DNA from 3 places in the Streptomyces sp. NC-S4 genome. Region 3 is predicted to be linked to each of the others. Evidence: riboswitches for the same ligand, from Rfam matches in the RefSeq annotation. Region 3 holds a riboswitch; each other region holds the start of a gene.
The links. A riboswitch is a leader RNA that binds a small molecule or an ion and turns the genes downstream of it on or off. The one in region 3 is predicted to bind cyclic di-AMP.
Positions count from the first base shown of each region.

Region 1 (10,237 bases), 2.8 Mb from region 3:
GCGGCTCGTCGGGATCGTGCTCAACCCACTGGTGATGCTGCTGGCGGTGGGCTACCTCTTCAAGGAGGCCATCGTGGCCCCCCAGGGGGGCGACTACCAGGAGTACCTGATGGCGGGCATCGCGGTGCAGGTCGCCCTGGCCGGCATCGGGCCGACCGCGATCAGCATCGCCATGGACCTGCGGGCGGGGCTGATGGACCGCTTCCGGTCGCTGCCCATCTCGCGGGCCGCGGTGCTGGTGGCGCACGCACTGGGCGACCTGCTGGTCGGTCTCGGCGTCCTCACGGTGATCACCCTGGTCGGCCTCGGCATCGGCTGGCGCCCGCACGGCGACCCGCTCTCCGTGGCGGCCGGTTTCGCCGTGGCCGGGGGGTTCATCCTCCTGATGATCTGGGTCGGCATCACGCTCGGGATGATGGTCAAGAACATCGAGTCCATCGACTCGATCGGCGCCCTGATCCTGGTCGTCTGCACCTTCCTGTCGAACGCGGTCTTCCCCGCCGCGTCCATGCCGGGCTGGCTGCGCCCGGTCGTCGAGTGGAACCCGATCAGCGCGGTGGCCGACTCCTGCCGTCACCTGTGGGGCAATCCCACGGCGCAGAGCACGAGCTTCCCGGGCGAGCACCCGCACCTGGTCGTGGCCATGTGGTTCGCCGTGCTGCTGGTCGGCACGGTGTGGGCGAGCCTGAGCCGCTTCCGCCGGGCGGCCGCGTAACCCCCACGGGGCTCCGGACCCGCCCGCCCCGGGCAGCCCCGGAGCCCCGCCACCGGCCCGCCTTCCGGTGGACGGGCGCGTCCGCCGCGGTCAGGCGTGGTTGACGGGGAGGACGTCCGGGGAGAGGGCGCCCGCGTGGGCCGCGGCCGAGGTCATCCGCTTGCGGTGGTGGCGGCGGCAGAGGACCTCGTAGCCGATCTCGCCCGCGGGGCGGTTCACGTCGCCGACCACCACCTGGGCGCCCTCGACCACCATCTCCCCGCCCACCGTACGGGCGTTGTGCGTGGCGCGGGCACCGCACCAGCACAGGGCCTCCACCTGGAGCTGCTCCAGCCGGTCCGCCAGCTCGATCAGGCGCTGCGAGCCCGGGAAGAGCTTCGTACGGAAGTCCGTCGTGATGCCGAAGGCGAAGACGTCCATGTCCAAGTCATCGACGATGCGCGCCAGTTGGTCGATCTGCACGGGCGCCAGGAACTGGGCCTCGTCCACGATCACGTAGTCCGCCCGGCCGCCCTTGGAGATCTGCGCGACCAGGTACGCGTACAGGTCCATGCCCTCCGGCGCCTCCACCGCCTCCGTCACCAGTCCGAGGCGGGAGGACAGCTTGCCCTCGCCCGCCCGGTCGTCACGGGTGAAGATCACGCCCTGGAGCCCACGCGCGTCACGGTTGTGGGCGATCTGGAGCGCCAGAGTGCTCTTTCCGCAGTCCATCGTTCCGGAGAAGAACACCAGCTCGGGCATGGGAAGTACGGGACCTTTCGGGTCGGGGGGAGAAGGTGGTGGCCGGGCGGCCGGGCGGTCCGTCGGCGGAGGTCAGGTGCGGATTTCGAGCAGCGGGACGAGCTGCTCCGCCGCGGTCATGGAGCCGTGCATTCCGGTGAGGGCGGATTCGTTCGGCTCGTTGCGCGAGGCGGTGATCGCGACATCGGCCTGGGCGGCCGCCACCACGTCGCCGATGCGGCCGAGAACACGCTCGTCGCACTCCCCCGGCGCGCCGAACCAGCCCAGTTCCAGGGCCTCTTCGCGGCTCGCGACCCAGAACCGGTCGCCGAGCACCTCGCGCCACACGGTCAGCACGTCGGCCTCGGCGCCCGGCACCGCGTACACGTGCCGGGCCCGGCCCTCGCCGCCCAGCAGGGCGACGCCGGCGCTCAGCTCCCAGTCCTCGTCGAAGTCGATCCGGGAGTCCTCGTCGAAGGGGACGTCGACCATGCCGTGGTCCGCGGTCACGTACAGGGCGGTGCGCGGCGGCAGTTGTTCGGCGAGCCGCTGGACGAGCCGGTCCACGTACATCAGCTGGCCGCGCCACGCGTCGGAGTCCACGCCGTGCCGGTGGCCGGCCCCGTCGAGCTCGCTGAAGTAGGTGTAGACGAGCGAGCGGTCACCGGCCGCGAGGCGCTCGGCCGCCAGGTCCATCCGCTCCTCGCCGGTCATCCGGCCGAGGAAGGTGCCGCCGCTCAGCGCGATCTTGGTGAGCGGGGTGGTCTGGAAGGCGGGCGAGGACACCTGGGCGGTCGCCACCCCGGCCTTGTCGGCCTGCTGGAAGACGGTCGGGTACGGCTGCCAGGGCTTCGGCGCGGTCCACGGGTGCCAGCGGAGCTGGTTCATGAGTTCGCCGGTGGCGGGGTTGCGGACGGCGTAGCCGGGCAGGCCGTGGCGGGCCGGCGGCAGGCCGGTGCCCACGGAGGCGAGCGAGGTGGCGGTGGTCGCCGGGAAGCCCGCGGTGATCGGGCGGCCGGTGCCGCCGCGCGAGCTGCCGAGCAGGGAGGTGAGGTACGGGGCCTCGTCCGGATGGGCCTTGATCTGCTCCCAGCCCATGCCGTCGACCAGGAACACGCAGTTCCGGTCGGCCGGGGTCAGCTCGGTGATGGCGGCGGTGAATCCGGGGACGCCCTGTCCCGCCACGAGCGTGGGCAGCAGGTCGGCGAGCGACCCGGCGCCGTACTCCGGGACGGGGGCGCCCGCCAGGTCCAGCAGCTCCGGCTCGGGCCACTCCTGTGCCGCGGAGTACGCCATCAGCGGGCGGAGGGGGAGGACGTCGCCGCCGTCGCCTCGCTGAGGGCCTGCGCGAAGACCAGGGTCTGGCGCACGGCCTCCGGGCCGTCGCCGGCCTCGCTGACCCGCAGGCTGAGGTCGTCGGCGGTGGAGTTGCCGGTGTAGCCGTGGTCGGAGTCGCAGTTCGGGTCGCCGCAGGCGGCCGGCTCCAGGTCGATCCGGGAGACCGCGCCCCAGCCGATGGTCAGGACGACCTCGCGGGGCAGGGTGCCCGGAGTGTAGGACTCCGGGTTGGCGACGACGCGGCTGAGCACCACGGAGGAGATGCTGGACAGCTTGACCGACTCGGTGGAGGTGGTCGCGTACGGGGACGGGGACCCGGCGTCGGCGGCCTGCTCGTCGGTGTGGCTGACGATGAAGCGGTTGCCGGTCAGGACCAGCACGGTGACGTGGCGGCGTACCTCGTTGGAGTCGAAGGTCGTCTCCTGGTGGACCAGGTACGACGAGATCGGCTCGCCGCCCACCGCGGCCTCCACCGCCTCGGCCACGAGGGCCGGGTAGTAGCCGCTGCGCTCGATCGCCGTGCGCAGCCCCTGGGTCGTCGTACCGGATTTCGCCATGAGGTCCATCCTAAGGCCCGTACGGGGCCCTCAGGCCGCGCCGGACCCGGTCAGTAACTGGGGAGGGTCCGCGGCCCGAGATCGCCGCGGGCCGGCGGGTGGGCGACGCGGACGGTGGCGCTGAGCACGGAGACGCCCTCGGCGGCGACCACGACGGGCTCCAGTGAGACGCCGATCACCTCGGGGTGGTCGTCCACGAGGCGGGACAGCCTCAGGAGCAGTTCTTCCAGGGCGGGGGTGTCGACGGGGTCGCTGCCGCGCCAGCCGAACAGGAGGGGTGCGGTCCGGATGGACCGGATCAGTCCGGCGGCGTCCCGGTCCGTGGCCGGGACGAGCCGGTGCGCGGTGTCGCCGAGCAGCTCGGAGGCGACGCCGGCCAGCCCGAAGGAGAGGACGGCGCCCGCGGCGGGGTCGATGACGGAGCGGACGACGGTGTCGACCCCGCGCGCCACCATGGCCTGCACCACGGGCTGGAGCTCGGCCGGCTTGCCCAGCGCGTCGGTGAGCTCCTCGTACGAGCGCCGCAGCTCGGCTTCGTTCGTGAGGTCGAGGCGTACGCCGCCCAGGTCCGCGCGGTGGCGCAGGTGCGGGGCGGTGGTCTTGAGCGCCACGGGGTAGCCCAGCACCCCGGCGGCGCGGACCGCCGCGTCGGCGCTCGGCGCGGGCAGGGTGGGCAGGACGCGGATCCCGTAGCCGGCGAGCAGCTCGCGGGCGTCCGGGTCGGCCAGGGTCAGCACGGCGCCGGGGTCGACCTCCGCGAGCAGCCCGGCGAGCCGGTCCGCGGTGGCGGCCTCGTCGATGTCCTCGTACTCGGGGACCCGCCCGTCGTCCTCGGCGGTGGCCCGGCGCCACTGCCCGTACCGGACGGCCTCGGCGACGGCCTTGACCGCCCGCTCGGCGGCGGGGTAGCTGGGGATGCTGTCGCCGGCGGCGGACAGCGGGCCGGCCGGGGCGTGGGGTGCCGGGTCCGCCGCGGGGCCCCAGCTCCGGGGCGGGGCCGGGTTCGGGGCGCCCCGCACGGCGGACAGTGCCTCGACGAGCTCGGCCAGCTCTACGTGGACCACCGCGACCGGCTTGCCGGGGTACGCGGCCACGGCCTCGCGCAGGGCACCGGCGAGGTCGTCCGCCGGAGCGTCCTCGCTCACCCACGGGATGGCCGTGATCACCACCGCGTCGCAGTCCTCGGAGCGCAGCGCGTCGGTCAGGGCGGCGCGGAAGTCGGCCGGCGCGGCCGCCGTCGTCAGGTCCAGCGGCGGCAGCGGCCGCAGGCCCTGGGTGAGGCAGGCGTCGTAGGTGAGGATCCCGAGGGATTCGGAGTTGCCGAGGATCGCGATCCGGGGTCCGGCGGGCAGCGGCTGCGCCGCCAGCAGGAGGCCGACGTCCACCAGCTCGGTGACCGTGTCGACGCGGATGACGCCGGCCTGGCGCAGCAGGGCGGAGACGGTGGCCTCCGGCAGCCGGGTGTCGGGGACGACGTGCCCGGCCGGGCTGTGCCGGCCGCCCTTGGCGACGACCACCGGCTTGACGGCCGCCGTCCGGCGGGCGAGCCGGGTGAACTTCCGCGGGTTGCCGAGGGTTTCGAGGTAGAGCAGGGCGACGTCGGTCGCCTCGTCGTCGTACCAGTACTGGAGGATGTCGTTTCCGGAGACGTCGGCGCGGTTGCCCGCGGAGACGAAGGAGGACAGGCCCTCGCCGCGCCGGAGCAGGGCCGAGAGCAGGGCGATCCCGATCGCCCCGGACTGCGTGAACAGGCCGATCCGGCCGCGCGTGGGCATCGGCGCGGGGGTCAGGGAGGCGTTGAGTTCCACCTCGGGAGCGGTGTTGATCACGCCGTAGGCGTTCGGCCCGATCAGCCGCATCCCGTACGAACGCACCTGCCGCACCAGTTCGCGCTGGCGGGCGAGTCCGGCCGGACCGCTCTCCCCGTAGCCGGCGGACAGGACGACGAGGCCCTGCACCCCGTGCTCGCCGCAGGCGGCCACCGCTTCGGGGACCCGGTCGGCGGGGACCGCGATCACCGCGAGGTCGACCGGGGCCCCGATGGCCGCGACGGCGGGGTAGGCCCGTACGCCGTCGAGCAGGTCGCGGGTGGCGGCCTCGTTGACGGCGTAGAGGTGGCCGCGGAAGCCGCTGTCGCGCAGGTTGCGCAGTGCGGCCGCGCCCACGCCCGCGCCGGAGCGGCTGACTCCGACGACGGCCACCGAGCCGGGGGCCAGCAGCCGCTGCACCGAGTGGGCCTCGGCGCGCTGTTCGCGGGCGCGCTGCACGGCGAGGGACTCGGCAGTGGGTTCGAGGTCGAGGGTGAGGTGGACGGAGCCGTCCTCGAAGCTGCGCTTCTGCTGGTAGCCCGCGTCCGTGAAGACTTTGATCATCTTGGTGTTGGCGGGCAGCACCTCGGCGGCGAACCGCCGGATGCCGCGCTCCCGGGCCACCGCGCCGATGTGTTCGAGGAGCGTGGAGGCGACTCCGCGGCCCTGGTGGGCGTCCTGGACGAGGAAGGCGACCTCGGCCTCGTCGGCGGGGGCGGAGGCGGGGCGGCCGTCGGGGCCGATGCGGTCGTAGCGGACGGTGCCGATGAACTGGCCGCCGATGGTCGCGGCGAGCCCGACCCGGTCCACGTAGTCGTGGTGCGTGAAGCGGTGCACGTCGCGGTCGGAGAGCCGGGGGTAGGGGGCGAAGAACCGGTAGTACTTCGACTCGTCCGAGACCTGCTCGTAGAAGCTGACGAGCCGGCCCGCGTCCTCGGTGGTGATGGGCCTGATCCGGGCGGTGCCGCCGTCGCGCAGGACGACGTCGGCTTCCCAGTGGGCCGGGTACGAGGGGTCCGACTCGATGGTCATGGGCCCACCTTACGGCCGGATCGGGCCGCAGAGCCCTCGCGCGGCGCCGAGGCGGGACGGGACGAACCAGGGCAAGCTGGGGGAGGCCGAACGGCGGAAAATTCTGGCCGAAGGTAGGTCCGAGCATTCCGGGTGCCGTGAGAGACTGGTCTAGACAACCGTAAGAACCTGAAGGGCATCACCATGGCAGAGCGCCGCGTCAACGTTGGTTGGGCCGAGGGCCTGCACGCTCGTCCCGCCTCGATCTTCGTCCGTGCGACGACCGCTTCCGGCGTCCCGGTGACCATCGCGAAGTCCGGCGGCGACCCGGTCAACGCCGCCTCCATGCTGGCGGTCCTGGGCCTGGGCGCCCAGGGCGGCGAGGAGATCGTCCTCGCCTCCGAGGCCGAGGGTGCGGATGCCGCGCTCGACCGCCTCGCGAAGCTGGTCGCCGAGGGTCTCGAGGAGCTCCCCGAGACCGTCTGACCCTTCGGGTTCGACTTCACGCGCGAAGCCGCGGCCCCCGCTCCGGGGACCGCGGCTTCGTCGTCCACGAGGACGGGCCCAAGACCCGGAACCAGGGTCCGGCCCGTCTCCTGCGGATCCCGCCGGGCTCACGACGCCCGGGGCCGCCTCCGGCCCGGGGAGCAGACGCCGGCCGGAAGCCGGAATCAGGATCGCGACCGGCCTCCACCCGGGGCCCGCGGTCCGGCCCGGGTGGATTCCGGCCGGGACGCCGGAGCCGGCCCGGGACTCGGGGTCCGGGGGAATCCCTCGGCGAAACCTGGGCCCGCCCGGCGCGCCGCACGCCCACGGGGCGCCGAGGAAATACCGCTCGGCGGAATTCGGTCCGCGCACGCCGAATTCCGCTCCGCAGGAATTCCGCACGGAAAACCGATCCGACACGGAACGGTTCGGATACCGCGCAGCGAATTCACGGTCCCGCCCTTTGTATACGGCTCCTGTTAATGCCGGCCGCTCGACATGTTTACGGCAGGTTGCGAAGTGCTCACCGTCGGGCGGATCCGCAGCCGGTGCGCCCCCGCCGCCCGGTCGGCGTGGACGGCGGTCAGCGCCCGCGCCCGTTCGGCGTCGCCGCGCGCCACCGCGTCCACGATCGCCCCGTGCTCCGCCCAGGAGTCCACGGGCCGGGCCGGCGCCTCCACCACGTACATCCACGCGATCTTGTGCCGCATCTGCGTGAGCAGCGCGATCAGCCCGGGGCTGCCGGAGGACTGGGCGAGCGTCTCGTGGAACCAGCCGCCCAGGGACCGCAGGTCCTCGCCCTGGCCCCGCCTGGCCCGCTCCTGCCCCAGTCTGACCAGCCCCCGCAGCACCTTGAGGTGCGCGTCGGTGCGCCGCCGGGCGGCCCGCGCGGCGGCCAGCGGCTCCAGGAGCATCCGCAGCTCCAGCAGGTCCGCGGCCTCCTGCTCGGTCGGCTCCGCCACACAGGCCCCCGCGTGCCGCCGCGTGGTCACGAACCCCTCCGACTCCAGGGTCCGCAGGGCCTCGCGCACCGGGACGCGCGAGACCCCGTACCGGCGGGCCAGCACCTCCTCGGTCAGCCGGCCGCCCGGCTCGAACACCCCGGAGACGATGTCGTCGCGGATTGCCGTGCATACCGCGTGCGCAGGAATACGCAAGACCGAACCTCCGCCTATTTCCGTCTGCCAGCCTCATTGCACGCACATGCGTGTGCTGCGACTCTATTGCAACACACGATAATTTCCGAGAGCGGCCAGAAATACGAAACATTTGCACAAGGACGCAACACACAAAGGCCCCGGCTCGGGGAGCCGGGGCCTTCGGTGAAGCGGTGCGGGGCGGTGTCAGAGGCTGACGCCGTGCGAGCGCAGGTACGCGATCGGGTCGATGTCCGAGCCGTACTGCGAGCCGGTGCGGGCCTCGAAGTGCAGGTGCGGGCCGCTGGAGTTGCCGGTGGAGCCCGACAGGCCGATCTGCTGGCCGGGGGTGACCTGCTCGCCGACGGAGACGTTCAGCGAGGTCATGTGCCCGTACTGGGTGTAGGTGCCGTCGTTGTGCTTGATGACGACGTTGTTGCCGTACGCGCCACCCCAGCCGGCCTCGACGACGGTACCGACGCCCACCGCGTGGACCGAGGTGCCGGAGGCGGCGTGGAAGTCGATGCCCGTGTGCGAACCGGAGGACCACATGCCGCCGCCCGCGTGGTACTGCGTGCTGACGTACGAGCCGTCCACCGGGGCGACGAAGGTGTTGAGGCGCTTGCGCTCCTCCTCGCGGGCGGCGCGCTCGGCGGCCTCGCGCTCGGCCTTCGCCTTGGCCTCGGCGAGGCGCTTGGCCTCCGCGGCCCGCTGCTTCGCGTCGGCCTCGGCCTGCGCCTTGACGGCGTCCTGCTCGGCGCCGCGGTGCTGGGACTCGGCCTGGTCGGCGATGTCGCCCGCGAGGTCCTCGGCGACGACCACGGCACCCAGGCCGTTGTCCTGGCCGATGGTGCTGCTGTGGTTGTCCGCGGCGAAGGCCGGGGCGGCGAGGGAGCCGACGACACCCGTGGTGGCGATCGCGGCGATACCGGCGTAACCGGCGGTCTTCTTGCTCAGACGGCTGGAGCCACGGTGCTTACCGGTACCAGCGGGACGACTGCCAAACGCCATGAAGGGTTTGATCCTTTCCTTCCTTCTCGCCTACCGGGTTAGCTGACGGGTTCGGAGCAGGAAGGTCTCCTACGGATCTCCTCTTGCGAGGGGGTCCGATTCACCCCAGGGACTCATGTGGGTCCCCGGCTCCCCAGGCTCGCGCCTGACGGGGACTCGGCGATCGCTGACCGGTGCCGCGGATGCGGCGGGCACAACTGACGGGCAGCACGGCCGACGCTAGGCGGATCATCAGTCAATCGCCAAACAGACACGGCTTTTTGTTGCGTACGCCACACCACATAAAAGCAACCTCACCATTAAACGGACAAAAGGGGTTCTGGTGACAAGTCACCAGAACCCCTTGCTGAAACCTTCAGCCGGCTCTCAATCAGCCGTCATCCGACGGTCAGTTGGAGACGACCGTGACCTCGCCGATCCCAAGGGCCCGAACGGGCTCCTCGATCAGCGCCGCGTCACCCACCAGAACGGTGACCAGCCGGTCCGCGGGGAAGGCCTGGACGACCGCCGTGGTCGCCTCCACCGTGCCGGTCGCGGCGAGCTGGGCGTACAACTGCGCCTGGTAGTCGTCCGGCAGCTCCTGCTCGACCTGGTCGGCGAGGGTGCCCGCGACCGAGGACGCCGTCTCGAACTTCAGCGGGGCCACGCCCACCAGGTTCTGCACGGCGACATCGCGTTCGGCGTCGGTCAGGCCGCCCTCCGCGAGGGTGCGCAGCACCTTCCAGAGGTCATCCAGCGCCGGTCCGGTGTTCGGGGTGTCCACCGAGCCGCTGATGGCGAGCATCGAGGCGCCCTTGCCGTCCGCGGTGGAGCGCAGCACCTGGCCGAAGGCGCGCACGCCGTAGGTGTACCCCTTCTCCTCGCGCAGCACCTTGTCCAGGCGCGAGGTGAGGGTGCCGCCCAGGCAGTACGTGCCCAGCACCTGGGCCGCCCACACCCGGTCGTGGCGGTCCGCCCCGATCCGGCCGATCAGCAGCTGCGTCTGGACCGCGCCGGGCCGGTCCACGATGACCACGCGGCCGGTGTCGTCGGCGGTCACCGGCGGCACCGGGCGGGCGGCGGCGGTGTTGCCCGTCCAGGCTCCCAGGGTGTCCGCGAGCACGGCGTCCAGGTCGATCCCGGTCAGGTCGCCGACGACCACCGCGGTGGCGGTGGCGGGGCGTACGTGGGCCTCGTAGAAGGCGCGTACGGCGGCGGAGTCGATCCGGGCGACCGTCTCCTCGGTGCCCTGGCGCGGCCGGGACATCCGCAGGGCGGCCGGGAAGAGCTCCTTGGAGAGCTGCTTGGCGGCGCGGCGCTGCGGGTTGGCCAGCTCGTGCGGGATCTCGTCGAGCCGGTTGCGCACCAGCCGGTCGACCTCGGCGTCGGCGAAGGCGGGGGCGCGCAGCGCCTCGGCGAGCAGGCCCAGCGCCTTGGGCAGCCGGGAGGCCGGGACCTCCAGCGAGACCCGCAGGC
Region 1 is NZ_CM135937.1:6,359,849-6,370,085, reverse strand. Features, by position in the region: gene ACXNSR_RS28765 (amino acid adenylation domain-containing protein) at 1-715, shown strand, start outside; gene ACXNSR_RS28760 (thymidine kinase) at 806-1,456, opposite strand; gene ACXNSR_RS28755 (alkaline phosphatase family protein) at 1,529-2,731, opposite strand; gene ACXNSR_RS28750 (DUF5998 family protein) at 2,731-3,330, opposite strand; gene ACXNSR_RS28745 (bifunctional acetate--CoA ligase family protein/GNAT family N-acetyltransferase) at 3,381-6,170, opposite strand; gene ACXNSR_RS28740 (HPr family phosphocarrier protein) at 6,354-6,635, shown strand; gene ACXNSR_RS28735 (GntR family transcriptional regulator) at 7,115-7,792, opposite strand; gene ACXNSR_RS28730 (M23 family metallopeptidase) at 7,979-8,782, opposite strand; cyclic di-AMP (ydaO/yuaA leader) riboswitch at 8,795-8,954, opposite strand; gene ACXNSR_RS28725 (M16 family metallopeptidase) at 9,171-10,237, opposite strand, start outside.
Region 1: it holds a riboswitch for cyclic di-AMP, as region 3 does, so the genes downstream of both, ACXNSR_RS28730 (M23 family metallopeptidase) here and ACXNSR_RS15805 (transglycosylase family protein) in region 3, are expected to answer to the same signal.

Region 2 (10,237 bases), 3.5 Mb from region 3:
CCCTCGCCCGGCTCGTCCCACGGGTGCAGGGCCAGGTTGAAGGTGCCCCAGTGGATGGGGAGCATGGTGCCGCGGGGGGTGCCGCCCTGGAGGTCGAGGTGGGCGCGCATGCCTTCCTCGGGCGTCATGTGGATGTCGGGCCAGTACTCCGAGTAGGCGCCGATCTGGATCATGGTGGCGTCGAAGGGCCCGTGCGCGGCGCCGATCTCCTCGAAGCCCGGGAAGTAGCCGGTGTCCCCGCTGTGGAAGATCCGGTGCTCGTCGCCCGCGACGACCCAGGACGCCCACAGGGTGTGCTGCTGGTTGCGCAGGCCGCGGCCGCAGAAGTGCCGGGCGGGGGTGGCCGTGAGCGAGAGGCCGGCGATCTCGGTGCTCTCGTTCCAGTCCAGCTCGCGCAGCCGGCCGGCCGGTACGCCCCAGCGCTCCAGGTGCGCGCCGACGCCCAGCGGGACGGCGAAGACCGTGTCCGTACCGGCCAGCGCCTTGATCGTCGGCAGGTCGAGGTGGTCGTAGTGGTCGTGCGAGATGACCACGACGTCGACCGTGCCCAGCGAGGCCAGCGGGACCGGTACGGGGTGCAGCCGCTTGGGGCCGGCGAAGGGGAAGGGGGAGCACCGCTCGCCCCACACCGGGTCGAACAGCACCCGGCGCCCGTCGATCTCCGCGAGCACGCTGGAGTGCCCCATCCAGGTCAGCCGGAGCCCGCTCACGGGCGGCTTCGCCAGGTCCGCGAGGGTCGTCGGGTGGACCGGGATGGGCGCGGCGGGGCTGCGCCGCACCCGCTGCTCCCGGTGGAAGTAGATCTTGGCGAACTCGGCCATCGACCCCGAGGGCCTGTTCCGGGCCCCGACCGGGTTCTGGAAGACGCCGTCGGCGAAGTTCGGCGAGCGGCGGATCCGCTCCAGCCGGGCACCGGACGGGTCCGCGCCGAAGGCTTCGGGCCGCAGGGCACGGAGCCGCGGACGCAGGGGACGGGAGCCGGTCAAAGCGCCTCCAGGGAGGATGGGGTCAGGACGGTCGTCGCTCTACGACCATCCCAACGCACACCGGCCCCGAAGGATTCCGCTTCCGGCTCCCGTGCCTGCTACAGAGGCAGCAGGTCCGGACGCTTCGCCTCCACGTGGTCCCCGGAGGACTCCCCGCGCAGCCGCCGGCCGATCCACGGCACGAGGTGCTCGCGTGCCCACTGGATGTTGTCCCGGGTCACGTCCACCGAGCCGCGCGGCCGCTCCGGGGGCCACGGCTGGTCGGGGTCGGCCGGCACGTCGAGCCCGAGCACCTGCGCGGCGCGCAGCGCGACCCGCGTGTGCCCCTCGGGCGAGAGGTGCAGCCGGTCCGTGTCCCAGGCGCGCCGGTCCTGTACGGACTTCAGCGACCAGAGGTCGAGCACCGGGCAGTCGTAGCGGTCGGCGATGGCGCGGACGTGCGCGCTGTACGTCGCCACCTTGCCGCGCAGGTGCTTGAGCACCGGTACGCCCCGGGTGTCGAAGCCCGTGGTGATCATGACCTGGCCCACGGCCCCGGTGAGGTCGGCCACGGCCGCCTCGAACCGCTCCGCCACGTCGTCCGGGTCGGTCCCGGGACGGATGATGTCGTTGCCGCCCGCGCAGAAGGTCACCAGGTCCGGCGCGAGGGCCTTGGCTCTGGGGAGCTGGTCGGCCACGATCTGGTCGAGGAGCTTCCCCCGCACCGCCAGATTCGCATACCGGAAGTCATGCTCTTCGCGCTGATCGGCCAGGAGCACGGCGAGCCGGTCCGCCCAGCCGAGAAATGAATCCCCGGGTCCCGGGTCCCCCACGCCCTCGGTGAAGCTGTCCCCGATCGCCGCGTACGAGCCGATGGTCTTGAGTTTCGTCGTCGTCGCTGCCACGAGAACCCATACTTCACTCCCGTAACCAACCTACGCCAACGTAATGAGGGGTTGACGGACCGTGATCTATACCACGCGGGGGATAAGGAATAAGTACACGTGGGGCCGGGACCCCCCTCGGGTCCCGGCCCCACGCGTGTCGGTGCTCCTGCGGCGGGTGCCGTCAGAGGCTCGCGCCCTTGGAGCGGAGGTAGGCGATCGGGTCCATGTCCGAGCCGTAGGACGGGGTCGTACGGATCTCGAAGTGGAGGTGCGGGCCGGTCGAGTTGCCGGTGGAGCCGGAGAGGCCGATGGCCTGCCCGGCGGTGACGCTCTGGCCGGAGGAGACGGAGAGCTGGGACAGGTGGGCGTACTGGGAGTACTTGCCGTCCGCGTGCCGGATCACGATCTCGTTGCCGTACGAGCCGCTCCAGCCGGCCGAGACCACGGTGCCCGCACCGACGGCCTTGACGGTGGTGCCCATGGCGGCGATGAAGTCGACGCCGGTGTGGTAGCCGGAGGACCACATGGCGCCCGCGACCTTGTACTGGGTGGAGATGCCGCCGCCGACCGGGGCCACGAAGCCGCCCGCGGACTGCGGCGCGGCGGCCGGAGCCTCGGCCCGGGGCTCGGCCTGCACCTCGGCCCGGGGCTCGGCGGCGGACTCCCGCTGCGCGGGGGCGGCCGCCCGGGGCCGCTCGCGGACCGGCTTCGCGTCGGCCTCGGGGGCCGGGGCGGCCTCGGCCTCGGCCTCGGCCTCGGCCTCGGCCGGAGCCGCTTCGCCGGGACCGCCGAGGGTCAGCTTCAGGCCCGGGTGGATCAGCGACGGGTTGGCCCCGACGGCCTCGCGGTTGTCGGCGTAGAGCCGCTCCCAGCCGCCGGACAGGTGGCGCTCGGCGGCGATCTTGGAGAGGTAGTCGCCCGGCACGACGGTGTAGACGGTCGGCGCGGCCTGCACGGCGGCGACCGGGGCCTGCGGGGCGGCGGGGGCCTGCGGGGCCACCGCGGGGGTCGCCGCGGCCGCGGTGGCCGGGGCGCCGGCCGCCTGGGCGCCGGCGGCACCGATCAGCGGCAGAGCGAGGGCCGCGCCACCGGTTCCGGCGACGGCGAAACCGCGGGAAAGGGAAAGGGACTTGGGACGGCGGTGCTTACCCTTTGCAGGCATGACGAATTCCTCTCCGGCGCCTGCGAGGTGAGCTGTCGGGTTCGGACTGGAGATGTCCGGCCGTACGTGTACGGGACACGCACGACTTCACCCCGAGCCGTCCCGGCGAAATGATCTCCGGGTCGGCGGCTTACCTGGTTCCCCCGCTCCTGCCGCGCGAATAGGTCGGATGCGGTTTCCGGGAGGCGGCAGGATTTGGCGGTCCACCCGGATCGATCGCGAAGGTAATCCCTTGCGGACGCACGGAACAAGCCGTGAATTCCCTGACGGAATAACAGGAGTGAGGGACCGCCGGAATTACCGTCACACTCCGTCCATTCCGCACCCCCAACGACCGCCCCGACGGGGCCATTCGCCTTTAGTGATCAGGCACTCACGGTCACCGTATGATCTGGCTCACGGGGACGTGCCCGATCTCGCCTCCGGATATGGCAAGTTGGCGCCAAGCAGTGCAATTCGGACAGAAGGCCCAGGATATGGCGGAGGAGTTGCTTTGACCCAGCAGATACAGGAGCCGGAGCTGTCCGGAGTGCGCAATTTCCGCGATGTGGGCGGATTGCCTACCTCTGACGGACGAACGGTCAGGCCGGGACGACTGTTCCGAAGCGGACATCTCGCACATGCCACCGAAAGCGATACAGAGTTCCTCGCCTCGCTCGGTCTCCACACCATCTTCGACTTCCGCAACGCCGCCGACCACGCGCTCGAGGGGCCCGACGTCGAACTGTCCGGCGTCCGGAACGTCAACATCCCGCTCTCCGACCCGGCCGACGGGCGGGAGTTCTGGCGGCTGGTCCGCGACGGCGACCTCGCGCAGCTGCGCGAGCTACTGGGCGAGGGCAGGGCCGCCGCCCGGATGTCGAACTCGTACCGCGGGATCATCCGGCAGCGCACCGCCGAGCACAGCCGGGTCGTGCACGCCCTCGCCGAGGACAGCGTCCCCGCACTGATGCACTGCGCGGCCGGCAAGGACCGGGCCGGCCTGTCGATCGCCGTCACCCTGCTCGCGCTGGGCGTCGAGCGGGAGGCGATCGTGGCGGACTACCTGGAGTCCAACGCCCCGCACCGCCGCTACCGCGTGCGCCGCACCGACGAGTCGGAGGGCGCCCGCTCCCCCGAGGTGATGGAGCTGCTCGCGCCGCTCTTCGACGCCCGCGCCGAGTACCTGGTGGCCGCATTCGACACCATCGACGAGCTCTGGGGCGGGGTGGACCGCTACCTGGCGGAGGGCCTCGGGCTGACGCCCGAGACCCTCGACCGGCTGCGGGACCGGCTGCTGGTCTGACGCGGCGGGGGCCGGTTCCCCACGGGGTGGGCGGGCCGTCAGCGCGTGGCGACGGCCTGCTTCACCAGCGTCCTGCCGAAGTCCCAGATCAGCCCGGACCCGCCGTGCGCCTCGTCCATGACCTCGCGGAAGGCCCCGACGAACCGGTCCACGTCCGCCTCGTCGACGATCAGCGGCGGGATCAGTTTGATCACCTCCAGGTGGTCCCCGGAGACCTGGGTGAGGATCCGGTGCTTCTGCAGCAGCGGCACCACGACCATCTGCGCGAAGAGCCCCTTTCGGGCCGCCTGCAGCATGGTCCACCGGCTGCGCAGGCCCAGCGAGGACGGCCGGCCGAACTCGATGCCGATCATCAGCCCGCGCCCCCGCACCTCGTGCAGCAGCTCGTACTCCCCCACCAGCACGGCGAGCCGTCCGCGCAGCAGGTCGCCCATGGCCCGTGCGTTGGCCACGACCTCCTCGTCCTCCATGACGGACAGCACCGCGAGGCCCGCCGCCATGGCCTGGGCGTTGGAACCGAAGCTGGCGGAGTGCACGAGCACCCGGTCCATGGACGAGTAGACCTTCTTGAAGATCCAGTCCTTGCCCAGGGTGGCGCCGACCGGCACGTAGCCGCCCGACAGCGCCTTCGCCACGCACACCAGGTCCGGTTCCACGCCCGGCTCGTGCTGGTAGGCGTAGAAGTCCCCGGTACGTCCGAGGCCGGTCTGCACCTCGTCCGCGATCAGCAGCGCCCCCCGCCGGTGCAGCATCTCCTGTGCGGCGAGCAGGAATCCGGGCGGGGCGGCCAGGACCCCCTTGCCCTGGATCGGCTCCACGACGAAGGCGGCCACGTCCCCGCGCCCGAGCTCGCGCTCCAGCGCCGCGAGGTCCCCGAGCGCGATCCTCGTGTCGGGGAGCAGCGGTGCGAAGCCGTCGCGGAAGCCGCCCTCCCCGTTCACCGAGAGGGAGCCCGCGGTGAGCCCGTGGAAGGCGTGGTCGCAGTAGAGGATCCTGGGGCGCCCGGTGGCGTACCGGGCGAACTTCAGGGCCGTCTCCACCGCCTCGGTGCCGCTGTTGCCGAAGAAGACCCGGTCCAGGTGCGGGCTGTACGAGAGCAGTTTCTCGGCCAGCAGACCGGGCAGCGGCTGGCAGTCGAACCGGGTCAGGTCGGCGAGCTGGGCGTCCAGGACGTCGTGCAGGGCGCGGCGGACGACCGGGTGGTGCCGGCCCAGGCCCATCACCCCGAACCCGGCCAGCATGTCCAGGTAGTCGTTGCCCTCCGCGTCCCAGAAGTGGGCCCCTTGGGCCCGCTCGTAGACCTTGTCGAAGCCGATGGTGTGCAGCATGCGGGGCAGCTGGTGGTTCAGGTGCCGGGCGTGCAGCTCGTAGCGCTCGGCGCCGCGCTCGGCCAGCAGGGCGCCGAGGTCGAAGCCCCGGCCGCCCCCTTCCTCCCGTGGCCGCCCGGTCATGCCGACTTGTCCCGGTTGCTGGCGACCGTCTCGCGGGCCGCGCGCAGGGACTCCTTGAGGGAGCCCATGGTGGCGAGGACGGCGGTGGGCTCGTATCCGCAGTGCGCCATGCAGTTCGCGCAGCGCGGGTCCTTTCCGCGGCCGTACTTGTCCCAGTCGGTGTCGTTGATCAGCTCGCGGTACGTCGGTACGTAGCCGTCGCTCATCAGATAGCAGGGGCGTTGCCAGCCGAAGAGTGAGTAATTCGGAATGGCCCAGGCCGTGCAGGGGAAATCGGCCTTTCCTTCCAGGAAGTCCAGGAAGAGCGGGGAGTGGTTGAGCCGCCAGCGCCGCCGGTTGCCGCCCGCGAAGGCCTTCCTGAACAGTTCCCGGGTCTGTTCGACGCCCAGGAAGTGCTCCTGGTCGGGGGCCTTTTCGTAGGCATAGGCGGGCGAGATCATCATTTCGTCGACCTGGAGGTCGTCATTGAGGTAGTTGAGCACCTCGATGATCGTCTGCGGGGTGTCGGTGTTGAAGAAGGTGGAGTTGGTGGTCACCCGGAAGCCGCGCCTCTTCGCCTCCTTGATGGCGGCGACCGCCTCGTCGAAGACGCCTTCCTTGGCCACCGACTCGTCGTGGCGCTCGCGCAGGCCGTCGATGTGCACGGCGAAGGCGAAATACGGGGAGGGGGTGAACTTCTCGATCTTCTTCCGCAGCAGCATCGCGTTGGTGCAGAGGAACACGTACTTCCGCCTCGCCACCAACTGCCGGACGATCTCGTGGATCTGCGGGTGCATCAAGGGCTCGCCGCCCGCGATGGACACCATGGGCGCACCGGACTCCAGCACGGCGCCGACCGCCTGGGCGACCGGCATGCGCTGCTTGAGCACCCCGGCCGGATGCTGGATCTTCCCGCACCCCTCACAGGCCAGGTTGCAGGCGTAGAGCGGTTCCAGTTCGACGATCAGCGGGAACTTCTCGCGCTTGCGGAGCTTCTGTTCGAGAAGATACGTCCCGACCCTGATGGACTGGCGCAGCGGCATGGCCATCTGGCTCACCTCCTGGGGAGCAGCAACGAACGGTGCCATTCATGAAACGCGGGCAGTACGGCACGCAGGACACGGAAGGCCGATATTCCCCCGCGTACCGTGCCGATACGGACGAGCTCGTGCTCCGGAGCGTCCACGATCACCCGGACGGCCGCAACCGGACGGCCGCGGCCCCGGCTGGCGGTCCACAGGGTGGCCGCGGACTCCATGTCGACCGCGATGGCGCCGGTGGCGCGCAGGTGCGCGCGCTCCTGGCCGCGGACGACGTGGTCGGACCCGGTCAGCGTGCCGCGGTGGACGGTCCGGCCCGGTACGGCCCGGGCCAGCGCCTCGGCGAGCAGGGCGCTGCCGGTGCAGGTGACGGTCCCCAGCGGGTCCCGGGTCTCCTCGGCGACGACGAGGTCCCCCGGGTGCATGCCGGGGACGAGTCCGGCGCAGAACCCGGTGGCGAGGACGGCGGCGAGGCCCATTCCCGGCCGGTCCAGTGCCCGGCCGACGGCCCGCTCGGCCGCGCGCGGGCCCATCCCGGTGCGCAGCAGGACGTGCCCGCCGGCCGGGCCGCGTCCGGGGCCGCGGCAGGTGCTGCGCAGCGCCGCCTGCTCGATGCGCAGCGCGCAGGCCACCAGCAGCGGGTCGGGGCCGCGGTCCCGGTCCCGGTCGGCGGCGGGCATCACGCCTCCCCGGCCGCTGCCGGGTGCGCCGCGGCAGGGGCGAACGGTTCCCCGTACAGGTAGCGGCCGAGGGCGGTGAGCGGGAACACCTGCCGGTACAGGTGGTAGTTGATGGAGAAGTCCCAGGGGAAGCCGGTGCCGGTGAAGTACGGCTCGTCCCAGGTGCCGTCCTCCCGCTGGGTCTCCACCAGGTGGGCGATGCCCCGCTCCACGGCCTTGCCCTCGCGCTCACCTGCCGACAGCAGGGCCATCAGCGCCCAGGCGGTCTGCGAGGCGGTGGAGGCGCCCTTCCCGGCCCAGGACGGGTCCTTGTAGGAGCGCTGGTCCTCGCCCCACCCGCCGTCCTCGTTCTGTACGGATTCCAGCCAGCGCACGGCCCGCCGGATCGCGGGGTGCCCCGGGGGGATCCCGGCGGCGGCGAGGGCCGGGACCACCGAACCGGTGCCGTAGACGTAGTTGGTGCCCCAGCGGCCGAACCAGCTGCCGCTCGCCTCCTGTTCCTGCAGCAGCCAGGCGATGCCGCGCCGGGTCCGGGCGTCTCCCGCGCGGCCCTCGAAGGCGAGCATCTCCACCACGTGGGCGGTGACGTCGGCCGAGGGCGGGTCGATGACCTCGCCGAAGTCGCAGAAGGGCAGCTTGTTCGGCAGGGGGCTGGTGTTGTCGGCGTCGAAGGCGCCCCACGCCCCGTTCCTCGACTGCATGCCGAGGTTCCAGGACACCCCGCGGGCGATGGCCGCCTCGACCCGGGCCGGGTCCGGGTGCTTGATCCGGCGCAGGGCGAGGACCACCTCGGCCGTGTCGTCGATGTCGGGGTAGGTGTCGTTGTGGAACTCGAACGCCCAGCCGCCGGGGGCGAGACCGGGCCGGCGCACGGCCCAGTCGCCCGTGCGGACGATCTCCTCGCCGAGCATCCAGTCGGCCGCCTTGACCAGCGCCGGGTGGTCGGGGCGCAGGCCCGCGTCGGCCAGGGCGATCGCGGCGAGGCAGGTGTCCCACACCGGGGACTGACAGGCCTCGATCATCCGGGCGCCGTCCGCGCGCCATACGGCGAACCGCTCCAGGGACTCCAGTCCGGCGCGCATCACCGGATGCCCGAGGTCGTAGCCGAGCAGGTGCAGGGCGATGACCGAGTACACGGCGGGCGGCTGGATCCCGCCCCAGCAGCCGTCGTTCTCCTGGCGTTCGACGATCCAGCGGCCGGCGGTGGCCATCGCGGCCCTGCGCAGCCGGCGCGGGGCGAACCGCCGGTAGACGTGCAGGGCCTTGTCCATCCGCTGGAAGGCACCGTCCCAGCTGGTCAGCGGGGCGAGCCTGCGGGCGGGGTGGGGCGTGCGGGCGTCGGTGTGCAGCTCGTCGAGGGTGAAGGGGGCCGGGCGGACCGGGCGCAGGGCGGAGACCACGGTCAGCGGGACGATGGTCTGGCGGGCCCAGCAGCCGAAGTCGTAGATGTTCAGGGGCACCCAGGGCGGCAGGAAGACCAGCTCGGGCGGGAGTTCGGGCAGGTGGTCCCAGTTCCACCAGCCGAAGAGGGCCAGCCAGATCCGGGTGAAGACGCGGGCGGCGGCGATCCCGCCGTGGGCCCGGATCCAGGCCGAGGCACGGCTCATGTGCGGGGCGTCGGGCGCGTCCCCGGCGAGGCGCAGCGCGACGTAGGCCTCGATGGTGGCGGACAGTTCGGGCGGTCCGCCGTGGAAGGTGGCCCAGGTGCCGTCCTGGCGCTGTTCGCCGCGGATGAAGAGGGCGGCGGCCTGGGTGGTGGCCTCGTCCAGGATCCCGAGGAACTGCCGCAGCAGCAGGTCCTCCGCGTCCATGGTGACGTTGGTCTCCAGGTCGCCCTTCCACCAGCCCTCGGGGTCCTGGCGGTCCAGCAGGTTGCGGGTGGCGCGCGCGGCGGCCTCGTACACCCCCGGCCGGGTGCCGTCCGGGGGCCGGGGCAGGTCCGCGGTGAGGGCGTGGCCGCCGCGGCCGGTGTGCGGCGCGGGCGGGCCGCCGGGCTTCGCCGTGGGCGTCATCGTGGCCACGCCCTGCCGGCCTGCGGGCGGGGCCGACGGCACCGGTTCGGCCGTCGGCGGGGCGCAGCGGGCGCCGTGCGCGCCGGCCGTGCCCGGGGGGCCGTACTCGGCCCGCGGGCCTGCCCGGCCCGCACGGGACGGGGCGGGCGGACCCGGTTCCGCGGCCGGACCACGGGCACGCCCCACGCCGGCGCCCGCCGGGAAGCCCTGGGCCCCCGGGGTGGATTCGCTGCCGGCGCCGGCGCCCTCGGCGCTGCCGTCGGTCGTCGCTGTCATGGCTTCCCCTTAGAACAGTGTCCTGTGCTGTGCTGGGGTCTGCCGTCGGCCGGTGCGCGCCACGCTCAGGTGGCGGCGCCGGCCGGCGACTCGCGATTCATATCCGCTGTCGGGTGGCGGTCACCTCTTGCGCACGACGACGAAGTCGGCGAGGTCCACGAGCTGCTCGCGCACCCGCTGCGGCATGTCGACGTCGTCCAGGGCCCGGATCGCGACGGCGTGCTGGCGGCGTGCCTCGTCCGCGGTCCACTGGCGGCCGCCGGCCTCCTCGATGAGGGCCGCGCGGGCCGCGAACTCCTCCTCCGAGAAGTTCTCGAAGTCGCTGCTCTTCGCGTCGGCGGCGAGGAGTTCGGCGAGCTGCTCGGAGGCCTCACCGCCGGCGGCGAGGGCGGCGACCACCGGCAGGGACTTCTTGCGCTGGCGCAGGTCGCTCCAGGTCTGCTTGCCGGTGGACTCAGGGTCGCCCCAGATGCCGAGCAGGTCGTCGACGGCCTGGAAGG
Region 2 is NZ_CM135937.1:7,095,595-7,105,831, reverse strand. Features, by position in the region: gene ACXNSR_RS31910 (MBL fold metallo-hydrolase) at 1-986, opposite strand, end outside; gene ACXNSR_RS31905 (SGNH/GDSL hydrolase family protein) at 1,085-1,870, opposite strand; gene ACXNSR_RS31900 (LysM peptidoglycan-binding domain-containing M23 family metallopeptidase) at 2,034-3,014, opposite strand; cyclic di-AMP (ydaO/yuaA leader) riboswitch at 3,017-3,192, opposite strand; gene ACXNSR_RS31895 (tyrosine-protein phosphatase) at 3,508-4,299, shown strand; gene ACXNSR_RS31890 (aspartate aminotransferase family protein) at 4,338-5,750, opposite strand; gene hpnH (adenosyl-hopene transferase HpnH) at 5,747-6,778, opposite strand; gene ACXNSR_RS31880 (phosphorylase family protein) at 6,784-7,449, opposite strand; gene shc (squalene--hopene cyclase) at 7,449-9,737, opposite strand; gene ACXNSR_RS31870 (polyprenyl synthetase family protein) at 9,858-10,237, opposite strand, start outside.
Region 2: it holds a riboswitch for cyclic di-AMP, as region 3 does, so the genes downstream of both, ACXNSR_RS31900 (LysM peptidoglycan-binding domain-containing M23 family metallopeptidase) here and ACXNSR_RS15805 (transglycosylase family protein) in region 3, are expected to answer to the same signal.

Region 3 (10,237 bases):
AGCGGAAGAGCGGGAGGTCCGAGGCCTCGGACGCGGCGTGCGCGACGGCCAGGGACACGCCGAGGATGGCGTTGGCGCCGAGCGAGCCCTTGTTGTCGGTGGCGTCCAGGTCGAACATGGCCTGGTCGATCAGACGCTGCTCGGTGGCGTCGTAGCCGACGAGCTCCGGGCCGATCTGCTCGATGACGGCGAGGACGGCCTTCTCGACACCCTTGCCGAAGTAACGGTTGGGGTCACCGTCACGGAGCTCGATGGCCTCGAATGCACCGGTGGAGGCGCCGGACGGAACTGCAGCACGGCCGGTGCTGCCATCGTCGAGGCCCACCTCGACCTCGACCGTGGGGTTGCCTCGGGAGTCCAGGATTTCCCGGGCTACGACGACGTCGATGGACGGCACGAGCATCTCCTTCTGGGATGTGACGCTGAGTGTGCGGTGGCGTGTCAGGCCGTGGGATGGCCTTGCCGCCTAGAGCCTAACCGGCTCCGGGCACTGGGCCGCCCGACCGCCCGGACCCTGGGACGAAAAACCGACCGAATACCCCTCTTCTGGGACATATTCAGCTTGATCATCGCCACTCGGAGGCCACACGCAGCACCGCCCGGCGCGTGGGACACGCGCCGGGCGGTGGAAATCCTGCACGGGGTCAGCTGACGCCGTGTACATGTTTCCGCGGCTTTGCCGCGGTGTTCAGCTGAGCTTCAGCTTCTGACCCGGGAAGATCAGGTCGGCGTCCGAGACGATGTCCTTGTTCAGCTCGAAGAGCTGCTGCCAGCCGCCCTTGACGCCGTTGGCCTCGGCGATGGTGCCCAGGGTGTCGCCCGGCTTGACCTCGTACGAGCCGTTGCCGGTCTTCGGCGCGACCGGGGCCTCGGCGCGCTCGGAGCGGGTGGTCGGAGCCTCGGCGCGCTTGGTCTCCTTCTTCGGCGCGGCCTTGGTCTCGACCTTCTTGGTCTCGGTCTTCTTCGTCTCGGCCTTCGGCTGCGGCTTGGACTGCGGCTTCGACGAAGCCGGGGTCTCGGAGCCGCCACCGGTGTAGGCGGAGTTCGACAGGCCCTTGCCGCAGGACGGCCAGGCGCCCTTGCCCTGGCTCTTGAGGACCTTCTCGGCGATGGCTATCTGCTGCGACTTGGAGGCCTGGTTGGCCTGCGGGGCGTACGACTTGCCACCGAACCCGGCCCACGTGGAGGGCGAGAACTGCAGACCGCCGTAGTAGCCGTTGCCCGTGTTGATGGCCCAGTTGCCACCCGACTCGCACTGCGCGACCTTGTCCCACTCGGACGTGGTGGCGGCGCTGGCGGTGCCTGCGGCCATCAGGGGGGCGGCCACGGCCACACCGGCGACACCGGCGAGCGTGACGATCCGGACAGACCGCTCGATTGCAGTACCGCGACGGTGCTTGCCCTTGCCGGAAAGCAGCATGGAGTTTCTCCTCACCGACGCCTACGAGGTGAGCTGTCGGGTTCGGGCGAGTGAGTTGCCCGGCCGTGCGACCTAGCGCACGTCTTAACCCCTAGCCGGTGGCGTGACCGTCTCTCAACGGCCGCTCCCGGCACCTACCTTGGTTCCCCCGCTCCTGCCTTCGGCGCTTGACGCGACGACTGTTCCCTCCGTCCGCCGGCAGGATTCGGCGATGCGGTCGAAGGAGCTCGCGGTGGCGAGCGATTCAGAAGGTAGACAGGTCTCTCCCCGATGTTCAACGAGGAACATCGGGGAGAAACGGCCCTACTTGCGCCCTCCTCGGGGACATTTGCGCAGGTGAGGACGGGGTTTGCGCAAGCCCCGGGGCGGGACACGCCAGTTGACCGGAAGAGACACATGTCTCACTTACAGAAATCCGACATTCGAGTCTTTCCGGATAACTCAACTGTCCTTATTGCGGGGTTAGATCCAGGTTCTGACCGGGCTTGATGAGGTCGGCGTCCTCGCCGATCACTTGCTCATTGGCCTGGTAGAGCCCGTTCCAGCCCCCCTTTACGCCCTTGGCAACCGCGATGGTCGCCAGGCTGTCGCCCGCCTGGACCGTGTAGGTGGGGTCGGACGCGGCACCGGACGGGGCCGTCGGCTCGGTCTCCGGCGCACCGCGGTGCTTGCCGCTGCCCTCGACAGGAGTGGTCGAGGTGGTCTGCGGAGTCTCGGGGGTCACGGGGGCCGTGGGGTCGACCGGGGGCAGTCCCGGCGTACTGGGCGAGGTGGTGGGCGCGGTCGGGTCCACCGGCGTCGTCGGCGCCGTCGGGGCGACGGGGGTCGGCGTACCGGTCGGACCACCCGGCTGGACCGGCGGCGTCGTCGGGACGTCCGGCGCGGGCATGACGGGCAGTCCGATGGACGGCGCGTCGGGAATCAGGAACGGGGTGCTGGACGGGCTCGGCGCCGGGGCCGGGGTCGGGGACCCGTAGTCCGTGGACGGCTTGCCGCCCCCGGTGGACGGGACGGCGTCGTCCGGGCGGGACGGCGCGGGGGCGACCGGGGCGTGGCTGCCGGGCAGGCCGGGGTCGACCTGCGCGGCGGGGCTCTCCTTGACCAGACCGGCCGAGGCCGCGCAGAGCGGCCAGGCCTGTGGTCCCGTCGAGCCCAGCACCCGCTCGGCCACGGCTATCTGCTGGGAACGGCTCGCCAGGTCGGGGCGCTCGGCGAAGTCGAGACCGCCGGCGCTCTGCCACTCCTCCTGGGTGAACTGGAGTCCGCCGTAGGCGCCGCTGCCGAAGTTCGCGCTCCACGAGCCACCGCTCTCGCACTCGGCGACCTTGTCCCATGTGGACGTGTCGGCGGCGGTGGCGCTTGTGGCGGCCAACAGCGGCATGGCCAGCGCAGAGCCAGTGACTCCGGCTGTGACGACCAGCGCGGGGACCTGGCGGGGGCGTCTGTGACGGCCGTTCCCGGAGAGCATGAGGGATCACCTTTCGCATAACAGCGGGGTAACGGCAGAACCTAGCGGCCTTCGAACGATTGTCACAAGTTCAAGCTGAACCTGACTTTTAATCAACTTTCGCGCAACTGTTTTGAGCCGCGAATCGGACGGGAAGGGTACGCAGCCCGCGCATGATCAACCCCCCTCGCCAGCGCAGGTCTTGGGGTGGAACGGCAAGTTCCATATCGGGCAGACGCGTCAGCAAAGTCGCGAGCGCGGTCTGTCCTTCGAGCCGGGCCAGCGGAGCGCCCAGGCAGTAGTGGATGCCGTGCCCGTATCCGAGGTGCTGGTTGTCGGTCCGGGAGAGGTCGAGGGTGTCCGGGTCCGCGAAGCGCTCCGGATCCCGGTCGGCCGCGGCGAGGACGACGAGAACCGGATCGCCCGCCGCGACGTCCTTGCCTCCGAGGGTCAGCGGCTCGGTGGCGAACCGCCAGGTCGCCAGCTCCACCGGACCGTCGTAACGCAGCAGCTCCTCGACCCCGGTGGCCAGCAGGTCCTCCTCGCCCGCGGCGAGGGAGAGCTGAAGGCGCTCGCGCTGGTCGGGATTCATGAAGAGGGAGTGGACTCCGTTGCCGATGAGGTTCACGGTGGTTTCGAAACCGGCAAAAAGCAGGATGAAGGCCATGGCGGTGGCCTCGCCCTCCGTCAGGTGGTCGCCGTGATCGCTCGCCCGGATCAGATCGGAGATCAGATCGTCGCCCAGATCATCCCTTTTGCGGTGAATGAGTTCACCTAGGTAGGTCCGCATCTGTTTGACCGACCTGGCCACTCCGCCGCGCGGGCCGCCGCCGTGGCGGATCATCATGCCGGCCCAGTCGCGGAAGTCGTCCTGGTCCTCGCGCGGTACCCCGAGCATCTCGCAGATGGCGTAGATGGGGAGCGGGAAGGCGAACTCATGAATGAGATCGGCCTCACCCCTGCCCGCGAAGGCGTCGATCAGATGGTCGGTGAGCGCCTGCACCCGCGGGGCGAACTCGGCGACCCTGCGCGGGGTGAAGGCCTTCGACACCAGCCGCCGCAGCCGGGTGTGGTCCGGCGGGTCGATGTTGAGCAGGTGCGTCATCAGCTCGGCCTTGCGCTCCCCCGGGATCCCGGTCTTGCCCTTGGCGTGCGCGGGCTCCGCGTGGTGCGCCGGATTCTTGCTGAGCCGCTGGTCGGCGAGGGCCTGGCGGGCGTCGGCGTACCGGGTGACGAGCCAGGCCTCGACCCCGCTGGGCAGCTTGGTGCGGTGCACGGGGGAGTGTTCGCGCAGCCAGGCGTACGCCGGGTAGGGATCGGTCGCGAACTCCCAGTCGAAGAGGGTGGGGCCCTCGGCGGAAGAGGCGTCGGCGGGCGTGTCCGCAAGGGGCTCGGCGGGGGTTTCGGCGGGGGTTCCGGAGGTCTGCTCGTGCACCTGATGACCGTATCCCGACACCGAAGCCCCATCCGATATGGGTGATTGGTCGCGGCTGTCCGTAGATCGGCCATCCCTTGACGTGCACTTCTCCGGCATTCCTACTTTCGGTTTTGTGGATGTCAGGATCTTGAAAAGCAGTTTCGCGGTGGTGGAGAGACGCGCCGAGCACGCCGTCAGGTTCTTCTACACCCACCTCTTCTGGCACAACCCCGGAGTCCGCGCCCTCTTCCCGGACTCCCTCCACGACATGGAACGCCAGCGGGACCGGCTCTTCGCCGCGCTCACCCATGTGATCGCCCACCTCGACGACGAGACCCTCGGCCCCTACCTGCGCGACCTGGGACGTGACCACCGCAAGTTCCTGGTCCGCCCCGAGCACTACGCGGCCGTCGGCGCCAGCCTGCTCGCCGCACTCGCGGAGACCTCCGGCCCGGCCTGGACGGCGCCGGTCGAGAAGGCCTGGGCCGAGGCCTACCAGGTGATGGCCGACGCGATGACGGCCGGCGCCGACGCGAGCGAGGACCCGCCCTGGTGGAACGCGGAGGTCATACGTCACCTGCAGTACGGACCGGACATAGGCGTCCTCACGCTGCGGCCGCACGCCCCCTTCCCCTATCTCCCCGGCCAGTACACGAGCGTGAGCAGCGACCGGGTCCCCACGACCTGGCGCACCTACTCCATCGGCAACGCCCCCCGCCCCGACGGCACCGTCGACCTGCACGTCAGCCGGGTCGACCGGGGACGGCTGAGCACCGCCCTGGTCCGCGAGACCCGGCCCGGCGACGTACTGCGGCTCGGCGCCGCCGGCGGGCAGCTGACCTTCCGCCGCGAGGACCGCCCGGTCAGCCTGATCGCCGCCGGCACCGGCTGGGCGCCCATCCGGGCCCTGCTGGAGGATCTCGCGGCGCGCCCCTGCGATCAGGACGTACGGCTCTTCGTGGTGGCCCGGGACGGCGCGCACCTCTACGACCGCCCGCTCATCGACGCGTACGCCGCCAGCTGCGCCTGGCTCGCCGTCACCTACATCACGCCCGCCCCCGGGCGCCACCGCAACCAGGCCACCGACCGGCTGGCGACCGCGCTGGGCAACCGGGGCCTGTGGCCGGACCAGGACGTCTACCTCAGCGGTCCGCCGCAGTTCATCGCCGAGACCGCCCACCTCCTCCAGGAGCTGGGCGCCCGCCCCGGCCGCCTCTTCCACGACGCCGTGCCGGCCGGGGGCCACGGGTACGGGGAGCGCCCGCTCGGATTCGGCGAGTGGTTCCTGGACCCTCCGGCACCCCACTGGCACGACCCGGCGGCCCGCGCGCCGCGGACGTACTGAAGGAGGGTCCGGGGCGCTGCCCGCCCGGGGACCCCTACGCGCCCGGCTCCGCCACGCCCTCGGCCGCCCGGATCGCGTCCCGGTAGGCCCGGGCCGCCGCGCGCAGTGCGGTCTCGGGGTCGATGCCCTCCGCCTCGGCGCGGGCCGCGAGCTCCAGCAGCTCGTACCCGATGCCCTCGCCCCGCGGCAGTTCCACGGCCACGCCGCCCGCCCGGACCCGGCCCGCGAGCTTGGCGGCGAGCGCCAGGCCGGGCTGGCCCACCGGGATCCCGTCGGTGACCGACTCCCGCCGCTTCTCCACCGCCTTGGTGCGCTGCCAGTGCGCGTTGACGTCCTCCGGGGTCTCGGCCTCCGCGTCGCCGAAGACGTGCGGGTGCCGGTGGATGAGCTTGGTGACGAGTGCCCCCGCCACGTCGTCGATGGAGAAGGCCCCGACGGCGTCCTCGCCGTCCTCGCCGTCCTCGCCCTCCTCGCCCTCCTCGCCGTCGCCGCCCGCCTCCTCGGCGATCCGGGCGTGGAAGACCACCTGGAGCAGCACGTCGCCGAGCTCCTCGCGCAGCTCCTCCCGATCACCGTCCTCGATGGCCTCGACCAGCTCGTACGCCTCCTCGATGGCGTACTTGGCCAGGCCCTCGTGGGTCTGCCGGGAGGTCCACGGGCACTCGCGCCGGACCCGGTCCATCACCTGGACCAGGTCGAGCAGGCGCGCGCCCGGCAGGTCGTAGGAGCCCGGGAGCAGTTCCAGGTCGGGCATGGCGACCCGGCCCGAGCCGGCCAGCCGGGCCAGCCCGTCGGTGAGCCGCTGGTCGCCCTCGCCGCCCGGAAGCACCACGACCGTACGGCCGCCCGCGCATGCCTCGACCAGCGCGTGCGCGTCCGGGCTCTCGAACGCGACCTCGATGCCCGCCTCCCGCAGGTACGGGAGCTGCGGGTGGCCGGGGTCGGCGCACAGCACCCGGTCCGCGGCGTGCAGGGTCTGCCACGCCGGCCAGGACAGCACCCCGGGGGCGACCCGGTGGCTGGTGGTCAGCAGGACGATGCGGCCCGTGGGCTCGTCGGCGTCGGGGGTGGCGGTGGGTTCGGAGTGGTCGGTCACCCTCCGAACCTACCTCCGGCGGCCCGGCCCGTGGCCCGGGGGGACCCCGGAGCCTCAGGCTCCGGCCGGCGCCGCCTCGGGCCGCGTGCGCTGGGTGATCCAGGGCGTCTCCCCGGTGCCGAGCTTGATCTCCTTGGCGTCCCAGGCGCCGTAGCGCGGGTTCACCTCGATGTGCAGTGCCTTGACGGCGGCGCGGGCGGGCTCCTCCAGCTTCCCGGCCCCGTACTTGGCGGTGAGCGCGGTGAGGAGCACCCGGTCCCGCAGGAAGCGGTCGACCTGGCCGGGAGCCATGGCCCCCTTCTGCAGGAGCAGTGCCTCGAACTGCTCGTTGCCGCCGTTCTCGTCGACGTACGCCTTGCGTTCGTCCTCGATGTCCTTCTGGGTGGCCGTGAGCCCGGCGGTGTCGGCCATCTTGTCGATGATCCGGCTCTGGAGGAGCGAGTCGAGCTTCTGCCGCTCCAGGTGGGGGGTGCTCGCGATGAGCTCGGCGGCGGCCTGCCCGGAACGGTTCTGCGCCGCGCGGACGTCGTTGACCTGGGCCTGGAGCGCGGAGGTGGTGATCCGTTCGCCGCCCACGACGGCCGCGGTGCCGGGTCGCGGCTCGCCCGAGCAGGCGGACAGCAGGGGCGCCGCGAGGAGCAGGGCGGCGGAGACGGAGAGCGCTGTGCGACGGTGCAAAGGAGCCTCCAGGGCCGGGAGATTGTGCGTCGGTGCACAAAGGGCCGTGCGGTGATCGATGGTATGAGGTCACGGTGATCCGGACCACCGGTTCGACCAACGATTCACGCGCGGACCGAACACGCACCGTTCATAGGCGAGTCGGCGGGCGCCGACGGGTCAGGCGCGCCACCCGTCACCCGTTCTGGGGACCCCGCCCCGCTCACGGCGCCCGGATCGGCCACCGGCAACCCTGAGGCCATCCTTCGGTCACCCGGCCCTGCCAAGGTCGCCCCACCATGTCGACAACGCACCGCTCGCCGCGCCGCCGGAGCCTGCTCGGCTCGGCGCTCGCCGCCCTGCTCACGGCGGTGTCCGTGTGCGCCGGCGACGCCGCCGCCCGGGTGTTCCCCTACGGACCGCGCCACCGCAGCATCAACGACCTCGGCAACCAGTTCGTCCCCTTCCACGCGCAGCTGTGGGACCTCCTGCACGGCCGCGCCGAGGGCGGCCTGCTGTTCAACTGGCGCTCCGGATACGGCATGAGCTTCCTGCCGGACCTGGGCACCTATCTGACCAGCCCGTTCGCCGTCCTCGTCGGCCTCTTCCCGCGCGCGGACATCGACCTCGCCGTGTACGTCGTCACCGTTCTCAAGACCTCGGCCGCCGCGGCCGCGATGGCCTGGCTGCTGCGCACGCAGCGCCGCGGGCCCTGGTGGGCGGCCGGGCTGCTCGGGGCCTCGTACGCACTGTGCGGCTGGTCGGTGATAGAGGCCTCGTACAACCCGATGTGGCTGGACGGGCTGATCGCCTTCCCCCTCTTGTGCCTGACCGGCGAATGGGCCCTGCGCGGACGCCGGCTCCTGCTCGCGCCGCTGGTCGTCGCGGTCTGCTGGACGGCGAACTTCTACACCGCCTACATGGCGACACTGGGAGCGGCACTGGTGCTGCTGGTACGGGTGGTGCTCACCCGGGACGGCGCCCGGGCCCGGCTTCCGGTGATCGCGCGCGGCGCCGGGACGACGCTGCTCGGGATCGTGCTGGCGGCGCCCGTGCTGCTCCCCCTCTTCCTCAGCTCCGGGCGGGCCTACCCGGGGTGGGTCAAGGAGTTCCGGCCGGTGAGCTGGGCCGACCTGTTCGCCCGGCTGCTGCCGGGGACGTACTCCTTCTCCTCCCCCGCGGTCTTCGTGGGCACCGGGACCCTGCTGCTGGTGGCCGCCCTGCCCTTCCACCGGGCGGTCCCGGCGCGCACCCGGCTGTGGTGGGCGGGGCTGACCGTGGCCGTGGCGCTCTCCCTCCAGTGGGCGCCGACCCATCTGGCCTGGCACCTGTTCGCCACCCCGAACGGAAGCCCGTACCGGCAGACCTTCGTGCTGGCCGGGATCGCCGTGATCGCCGCCTGGACCGGGCTGGCCGCGGGCCTGCCGCGGCCGCCGGCGCTGGCCGCGGGTGCGGGCGCCTTGGCGGCCGCCGTGCTGTGGGCGCGGAGCAGCCCGCTGGTGACGGCGGTGGGCTACGCGCTGTTCGCCGGCGGGCTGGTACTCGCGGGTGCGGCCTGGTGGGCACTGCGCCACCGCCGTCTCGCGCGGCCCGCGGCCGCACTGCTCGCGCTGGTCCTGCTGGCACAGGCCGCCGCGACCACCGCCTACGGGCACAAGGGCAAGCTGGGCGGCCTGGACGACTACCCGTCCTGGGGGGCGGCGCACACCGCGCGCGCCCAGGCCCTGGCCGCGGCCGAGGGCTGGCCCGCCTACCGCACCGACCCGAGCCGGCCCGCCCTGACGGGCAACGACCCGCTGCTGCTCGGCGGCGAGGGCGGCGCGTACTACAGCAGCCACACCCCGGATGTGTTCACCCGCACGATGGTCGCGCTCGGGGCGGGCTGGACCTCGCGCGGACGCAACGTCCAGAGCATCGACAACCCGGTGACGGACGCCGTCTTCGCGGTCGGCGCGCGCCTGCAGGGCGACGGCACGGTCCGGCGCGCCCAGGTGCCCCCGCTGGTGACGGTCCGGCCGCCCGGCGCCCCCCTCTCCTACGCCGACGACTCCCCCTTCACCAACCAGGAAGCACTGCTGGGCGCCCGGGTGTACGAGGACCCGCTCGCACCCGGCATCTGCCGCGCGGGCACGGAGGCCTACCTGTGGGCCCCCGAGTACAACGCCACGGCCCGCCTCGCGGACGGCCCCGCCTTCCGGCTGAACGGCAACGCCCCCCGCAACCGGGCCGCCCTCCAGCCGATGGGCGCCTCCCGCGGGGAGTCCTCGGCCCTGGTCTTCGACGCGGCCCCGCCCCCGCGGTGGGCCCTGTCCTGCCTGGACCGGGCTCGGCTCGACGCCGCTGTGGCCGGCCTGCGGGCCACCGCGGCGACCTCGGTGCGGGTCGGCTCCTCCGGGGTCGACGCCACGCTCCCGCCGGGCGCGACCGGCACGGCGGTGCTCTCGGTTCCCGCGATCGCCGGCTGGACCTGCAACGGCCGCCCGGCCGCCGACCACCTGGGCCTGGTGGCGGCCCCGCTCTCCCCCGGCACCACCCGGGTGAGCTGCGAGTTCCGCCCGCCGGGTCTGGTGCCGGGGCTGGCGGCCGCGTCGGGCGCGCTGGGAATCCTGCTGTTCGCGGCCCTGCGGGGCCGCCGCGCCCGCCCGGTCAGCGGACCTGGCTGAGCCAGTGCAGGGTGCGGCGGATCTCGGCCGGGAAGGGATGGGCCGGGCCGTGCAGCCGCTCCGCGTCGAACAGCAGCCGGGCCAGCGTGTCGTGGGCCGCCTGGCGGTCGCCGAGGGAGAGCAGCAGGTGGGCTATCCGGCGGCGGACCTCCAGCGGCAGACCCGGGTCCGGGTTGGCGTAGTGGTTCTCGA
Region 3 is NZ_CM135937.1:3,603,847-3,614,083, forward strand. Features, by position in the region: gene eno (phosphopyruvate hydratase) at 1-397, opposite strand, end outside; gene ACXNSR_RS15805 (transglycosylase family protein) at 689-1,420, opposite strand; cyclic di-AMP (ydaO/yuaA leader) riboswitch at 1,424-1,596, opposite strand; gene ACXNSR_RS15810 (transglycosylase family protein) at 1,872-2,801, opposite strand; gene ACXNSR_RS15815 (cytochrome P450 family protein) at 2,977-4,302, opposite strand; gene ACXNSR_RS15820 (globin domain-containing protein) at 4,451-5,629, shown strand; gene ACXNSR_RS15825 (nucleoside triphosphate pyrophosphohydrolase) at 5,664-6,725, opposite strand; gene ACXNSR_RS15830 (SurA N-terminal domain-containing protein) at 6,780-7,403, opposite strand; gene ACXNSR_RS15835 (YfhO family protein) at 7,682-10,045, shown strand; gene ACXNSR_RS15840 (protein kinase domain-containing protein) at 10,029-10,237, opposite strand, start outside.